2 regions of the Streptomyces sp. NPDC051218 genome follow, and region 2 is predicted to be linked to the other one. Evidence: riboswitches for the same ligand, from Rfam matches in the RefSeq annotation. Region 2 holds a riboswitch; the other holds the start of a gene.
What was found. A riboswitch is a leader RNA that binds a small molecule or an ion and turns the genes downstream of it on or off. The one in region 2 is predicted to bind glycine.

Region 1: another riboswitch for glycine. It lies ahead of gcvT (glycine cleavage system aminomethyltransferase GcvT); the one in region 2 lies ahead of gcvP (aminomethyl-transferring glycine dehydrogenase).

Annotation. Positions count from the first base shown of each region.
Region 1 covers NZ_JBITEU010000012.1:256,982-260,381, reverse strand. Annotated here, with positions in the region: gene glyA (serine hydroxymethyltransferase) at 1-155, opposite strand, end outside; gene gcvH (glycine cleavage system protein GcvH) at 186-563, opposite strand; gene gcvT (glycine cleavage system aminomethyltransferase GcvT) at 622-1,755, opposite strand; glycine riboswitch at 1,933-2,039, opposite strand; gene ACIBCK_RS33300 (AAA family ATPase) at 2,193-2,867, shown strand; gene ACIBCK_RS33295 (enhanced serine sensitivity protein SseB) at 2,942-3,400, shown strand, end outside.
Region 2 covers NZ_JBITEU010000002.1:9,948-13,347, reverse strand. Annotated here, with positions in the region: gene gcvP (aminomethyl-transferring glycine dehydrogenase) at 1-2,195, opposite strand, end outside; glycine riboswitch at 2,393-2,490, opposite strand; gene ACIBCK_RS06395 (PRC-barrel domain-containing protein) at 2,635-3,015, shown strand; gene ACIBCK_RS06390 (DNA polymerase IV) at 3,026-3,400, opposite strand, start outside.

The sequences.
Region 1 (3,400 bases), on a different contig from region 2:
GTGAGGACCGTGCCCTGGGCCTCCATGACGGCGACCGGAGCGAAGTTCTCCGAGGCGATCATTTCCAGGGTGGACTGCTGGCGGTGGAGCTCGGCGTCGACGGCGGCGGCGACGTCCGGGTCCAGCTCGTGGAGAGGGGTGTTGAGAAGCGACATCAGGTGGTCCCTAGGGGTCTTCGGGGGGCTTCAGCTGCCGGAAAACTCGGTGTACTCGTCAGCGGAGAGCAGGTCCTTCGGCTCCTCCGTGATCCGTACCTTGAAGAGCCAACCACCCTCGAACGGGGCGGAGTTGACCAGCGACGGGTCGTCCACGACGTCCTGGTTCGCCTCGACGACCTCACCGGTCACCGGCGAGTACAGGTCGCTGACCGACTTGGTCGACTCGAGCTCGCCGCAGGTCTCGCCCGCGGTCACCGCGGCGCCGGCCTCGGGAAGGTCGGCGTAGACGACGTCACCGAGAGCGTTGGCCGCGTGCTCCGTGATGCCGACCGTCGCGACACCGTCCTCGGCGGCCGAGAGCCACTCGTGCTCCTTGCTGTAACGCAGCTGCTGGGGGTTGCTCATGACCTGAATTCTCCTGTACGCGGGGGAGTGCTGGTGAACGGGGCTGTTGTGCGGGGTGTCACTTCTGGCGCTTGTAGAACGGCAGCGCCACGACCTCGTACGGCTCGTGCGTGCCCCGGATGTCCACGCCGACACCCTCGGTGCCGGGGGCCGCGTGCGCCGCGTCCACGTACGCGATGGCGATCGGCTTGCCCAGCGTGGGGGAGGGGGCGCCGGATGTGACCTCGCCGATGACCTTGCCGTCGGCGACCACGGAGAAGCCCGCGCGCGGGATGCGGCGGCCCGACGCGATCAGACCGACCAGCTTGCGCGGGGGAGCGGTCTCGGCGCGCTCGGCGGCGGCCGCGAGCGCCGCGCGCCCCACGAAGGTGTCGGACCGCGAGGTCTTCTCGAACTTCACGACCCGGCCGAGGCCCGCGTCGAAGGGCGTCAGCTCCGCGGTCAGCTCGTGCCCGTACAGCGGCATGCCCGCCTCCAGGCGGAGGGTGTCGCGGCAGGAGAGCCCGGCGGGGACCAGGCCGACGGGCTCGCCCGCCTCCATCAGCGCGCCCCACAGCTTCTCGGCGTCACCGGGGGCGACGAACAGCTCGAAGCCGTCCTCGCCGGTGTAGCCGGTGCGGGCGATCAGCGCGGGCACGCCCGCGACCGTGCCCGGCAGACCCGCGTAGTACTTCAGGCCGTCCAGGTCCGCGTCCGTGAGGGACTTCAGGATGCCGGGGGACTCGGGGCCCTGGACGGCGAGCAGGGCGTACGCCTCGCGGTCGTCGCGGACCTCGACGTCGAAGCCGTCGGCGCGGGCCGTGACCGTGTCGAGCACGGTCTGCGCGTTCGAGGCGTTGGCGACGATCATGTACTCGGGGGCCTCGGGCTCACCGAGGCGGTAGACGATCAGGTCGTCCAGGATGCCGCCGTCCTCGGCGCAGATCATCGTGTAGCGGGCGCGGCCGACACCGATGGAGCCGATGTTGCCGACCAGCGCGAAGTTCAGGAAGTCCACGGCCTCGGGTCCGGTGACCGTGATCTCGCCCATGTGGGAGAGGTCGAAGAGGCCGGCCTTGGTGCGCACGGCGACGTGCTCGTCGCGCTCGCTGCCGTAGCGCAGCGGCATGTCCCAGCCCGCGAAGTCGGTCATGGTCGCGCCGAGCGCGCGATGCACGGCATCGAGTGCGGTCAGACGGGGGACGGTACTCATTCGTTGAACTCCCAGGGCATGACGGGCGAGGTCGGTCCTCCCCATCTGTCATCGGAACCTGAGAGGTTCACCACGACCCGGTCGTACGCACTCGTACGCCTCGTACATCTCATACAAGGGAGGTCGTGACTTGCACCTTGGGTGGGGCCGCCGGAGCGGCCCGCTTTTCAGATGTGCCTCGCCCGCGCGGTACGGGGCCTGAGAGATTCAAGGGAGGGACTTGCTCCTTCGGCGCCCCGGTGCGTCCTTGCGACGGCGACCGGGAACTCTCCCGCGCGGATTCAAACGGCCTGTATGGAGTTTGCGCGCACATCATTGCACGCGCCCTCGTCACAGGGCAGTGCCAGTCCAGTAATGCCCTTGTTCCGCATTACCTTCTCTTTACACTTGCCGGGGAAGCTGCGGTAAGCAGGTACGTGACCGCTATGGGGAGGCCGATCACGGTGCGCAGGACGAGCGTCTACGCGACCAACACAGGGGTGGCCCTGCCCAAACAGGCTGCCGCCCCCACCAGGGAGAGCTGTGGCCCCCTGCCGGCGGCCGTCGTCCGTGACCTGCGGCAGCGGACCGGACACAGTCCGCACCGCCTCACGTTCGGCGCGGGGGATCTCGTCGTCGTCTCCGGTCTGCCGGGCAGCGGCAAGTCCACGCTGATGAGCCGGGCCGTCGCGGGCCCCCGCATCGACTCGCAGGACACCCGCGACCGCTGGGCACGGCGCATGCCGGGCCTGCTGCCGTACGCGGTGTACCGCCCCGTGGTCCGCCTCGCGCACTACGCGGGCCTGCGCAGGGCCCTGCGCTCCGGCGAGGGCGTCGTGGTGCACGACTGCGGCACCCAGGCCTGGGTGCGCCGCTGGCTGGCCCGCGAGGCCGCGCGGCGCGGCACGACCCTGCACCTGCTGCTGCTCGACGTACCGCCGGACACCGCCATAGAGGGCCAGCTCTCGCGCGGCCGCGGCGTGTCGCGGTACGCCTTCGCGCGGCACCGCAGGACGGTCGGCCGGCTCGTCGGCGCCGCCGAGCGCGGTGACCTGCCACGGGGCTGCGGCTCGGCGGTGCTCCTCGACCGGACGGCGGCGGGTGTGCTGCGGGGGATCGGCTTCGGGGACTGAGCCGCCCGCCGTGAGCCGTCCGCCACGTTAGGGTCGTGCCGCAGGCAGAGCGGGACAGAGCAGGGGTTGGACAGATGGACATTCCGGCGCAGGCGCACGCCCATCCCTCCGGGGGATGGCCGGGCAACGAACTCGAAGAGGTGCTCGCGGCAGCCCTGGGCACCCCCGGCGCACCGCAGCCGTCCGCGGCGGCCCGCATCGTCGAGGTGCTCGGCCGCAGCCCCCTCTGGATCCCGCTGCCGAACGGCGGCGCCCCGGACAGCGGCACCCTCGACCTGACCACGCTGGAGATCGAAGGCCAGGCGTACGTCCCCGTCTTCAGCTCGCAGCAGCAGTTCCAGCACGCCACCGGCGGCCGGATGGGCTGCACCGTGGCGCCCGCCGTGGAGTTCGCGCGCGGCCTGCCCCCGCAGCTGGGCATCGCCGTCAACCCCGACGGCACGGTCGGAGTGCCCCTGCCGCCGCCCGCCGTCGCCGAGCTCTGCCGCGCCGGGCGCACCCCGCTGGACGGCCCGGCGAGCGGCGGCCGCGTA
Region 2 (3,400 bases):
AGGTGCTCACGCACACCGACCGGGCCGACGCCGGGGCCACCGCCGCCGTGCGGGATGCAGAACGTCTTGTGCAGGTTCAGGTGCGAGACGTCGCCGCCGAACTTGCCGGGCTGGGCGAGGCCCACCAAGGCGTTGAGGTTCGCCCCGTCGACGTAGACCTGGCCGCCCGCCTCGTGCACCTGGGCGCAGATGTCGGCGACGTGCTCCTCGAAGACACCGTGCGTGGACGGGTAGGTGATCATCAGCACGGACAGCTCGTCGCGGTGCTTCTCGATCTTGGCGCGCAGGTCGTCGACGTCGATCTCGCCGTCGTCGGCGGTCTTCACGACGACGACCTTCATGCCGGCCATCACGGCGCTCGCCGCGTTGGTGCCGTGCGCGGAGGACGGGATCAGGCAGACGGTGCGCTGCTCGTCGCCGTTGGCGCGGTGGTAGCCGCGCACGGCGAGCAGTCCGGCGAGCTCGCCCTGCGAACCGGCGTTGGGCTGCAGGGAGACCTTGTCGTAGCCGGTGACCTCGGCGAGCCGCTCCTCCAGCTCACGGATGAGCGTCAGATAGCCCTGCGCCTGCTGGGCGGGCGCGAAGGGGTGCAGCTGCCCGAACTCGGGCCAGGTGACCGGCTCCATCTCCGTGGTCGCGTTGAGCTTCATGGTGCAGGAGCCCAGCGGGATCATGCCACGGTCGAGCGCGTAGTCACGGTCGGCCAGCTTGCGCAGGTAGCGCAACATCGAGGTCTCGGAGCGGTACTGGTGGAAGACCGGGTGCGTGAGGTACTCGTCCGCACGCAGCAGGCCCGCGGGAAGCGTGTCCTCGGTCTCGGCGTCGAGCGTCTCGATGTCGGCCTCGACCCCGAACGCGGTCCAGATCGCGGTCAGTTGCTTGCGCGTGGTGGTCTCGTCGCAGGCGAGCGAGACGTGGTCGGCGTCGATCTGGTGGATGTTGACGCCACCCTCGCGGGCCGCGGCGACGAGCTGCTCGGCCTTGCCGGGCACCCGCACGGTCAGGGTGTCGAAGTACGCGCCGTGCACGACCTCGACGCCGCCCGCGGTGAGCCCCGCGGCGAGCACGGTCGCGTAGCGGTGCGTTCGCCGCGCGATGGCCTTGAGGCCCTCGGGCCCGTGGTAGACCGCGTACATTCCGGCCATCACGGCGAGCAGCACCTGAGCGGTGCAGATGTTGCTGGTGGCCTTCTCGCGGCGGATGTGCTGCTCACGGGTCTGCAGCGCGAGCCGGTAGGCCTTGTTGCCGTCCGCGTCCACGGAGACTCCGACGAGCCGCCCGGGCAGGCTGCGCGCGAACTTCTCGCGCACCGCCATGTAACCGGCGTGCGGACCGCCGAAGCCCATCGGGACACCGAAGCGCTGAGTGGTGCCGACGGCGATGTCGGCGCCGAGCTCGCCGGGCGAGGTGAGCAGCGTCAGGGCCAGCAGGTCGGCGGCGACGGAGACGACGGCACCGAGCTCGTGCGCCTGCTCGATGAGGGGCTTTATCTCGCGTACGGCGCCGGAGGCACCGGGGTACTGGATCAGCACGCCGACGACACCGCGCTCGGCGACCTCGGCGGGGATGCCCTCACTCAGATCGGCGACGACGACCTCGACACCGGTCGGCTCGGCGCGGGTCTGGATGACGGCGATGGTCTGCGGCAGCGCGTCCGCGTCGACCAGGAAGACACCGTCCTTGACCTTGCCCATGCGCCGCGAAAGGGCCATGGCCTCGGCGGCCGCGGTCCCCTCGTCGAGCAGCGAGGCGCCGGAGGTCGGCAGCCCCGTGAGCTCGGCGACGACGGTCTGGAAGTTGAGCAGCGCCTCCAGGCGGCCCTGGGAGATCTCCGGCTGGTACGGCGTGTAAGCGGTGTACCACGCCGGGTTCTCCATGACGTTCCGCAGAATCACGGGCGGCGTGAAGGTCCCGTAGTAACCGAGCCCGATCATGGAATCAAGGACTTGGTTACGGTCCGCGAGGGACTTGAGCTCGGCGAGGACCTCGGCCTCGGTACGCGCCCCGGGCAGGTTCAGCGCCTCGGCGTTCTTGATCACATCCGGCACGGCGGCGGCGGTCAGCTCGTCGAGCGAGCCGTATCCGACCTGCGCGAGCATCTTGGCCCGTGCTTCCACGTCGGGACCGATGTGCCGCTGCTCGAAGGGAATGCCCTGTTCGAGCTGGGAGAGCGGGATGCGAGGAGTGGCGGTCATTGCGGAGGCCTCCTGGTCTGACGCGACCTGCGAGGGGCACCACGGCACGGGTACCCGGACGGCCTCCCCCTCTGTCATCTCAACCTGAGAGTTTCACCGGTCCGTGCCCCGTGAGAGGCGTCGCACCGGCTTTCACCGTCGGTGAGGAAGGGATTCGAACGTGCCCGCCCGACGCCCGCCCTACTTTCCAGAGTGACCTCGTCCGTGCGGTACAGGGGCCTGAGAGATTCCGGGGAGGAGTTGCTCCTTCGGCGCCTCCGGTGTCTCGACCGGAGAGCTCTCCCGCACGGGGTCGGCAGCCAAGCGCCAGCCTACCAGCGAGGGCCACGGCCGATCCCTCGAGTGGCCGCCTGCCCCGAAGTGCTCTTTCGTAGTGATTACGAACGAACGAGGATGAGTTACGCCCAACTTCGACACGCCTCGACCAGTTGGAGGGCCCGTGCAGACCGATATCGATCCGCGCAATCTGATCGGCCGGAAGGCGTTCGACCGGAACGGGGCCAAGATCGGCACGATCGACGAGGTCTATCTCGACGACGCCACCGGCGCCCCCGAGTGGGCGGCGATACGCACGGGTCTGTTCAGCCGGGACACGTTCGTCCCCCTGGAGCCCAGCGAACTCAGGGACGACGGCACCCTGCGCATCCCCTTCGAGCGCTCCCTGATCAAGGACGCCCCGGACTTCGGCGTCGGCCGCCACCTCTCCCCCGAGCAGGAACTGCAGCTCTACCACCACTACGGCCTGGACATCACGCCTCCCGAGACAGCTCAGCCGCCGGACCAGGACTTCGGCAAGATCGCGGGCAAGGGAGACTCCTGACCGGTCGGGATCACCGCCGCTCCAGCTCCTCAGGAGACGCCACCAGGGGCAGGGGCTCCGCGGGTTCCAAGGCCGGATCATCCGTACGGAAGGTCCGCACCCGCCCCGGCACCGACGACTCCGGCGTCTCGAAGCGCACCGTGACCCGCCCCAGGCCACTGCCCTGCACCCACCCGTGCCCGTACTCGGCGTGCCGCACATCGAGCCCGGCGGCCCACCGGCGCTCGACCGGAACAACAGGCTCCGCCGCCGTCTCCCCCATGGGCTCCGCCGCTGCCTCCCCGGCCCGCTCCTCCTCCGCCTCCCGCTGCGTCTCCTGCGCCTGGACGGCTTCGGCCTCGGCCTGCGCCTGCGCCTGCGCGAACAGGTCCTCCTGCGTGTAGTC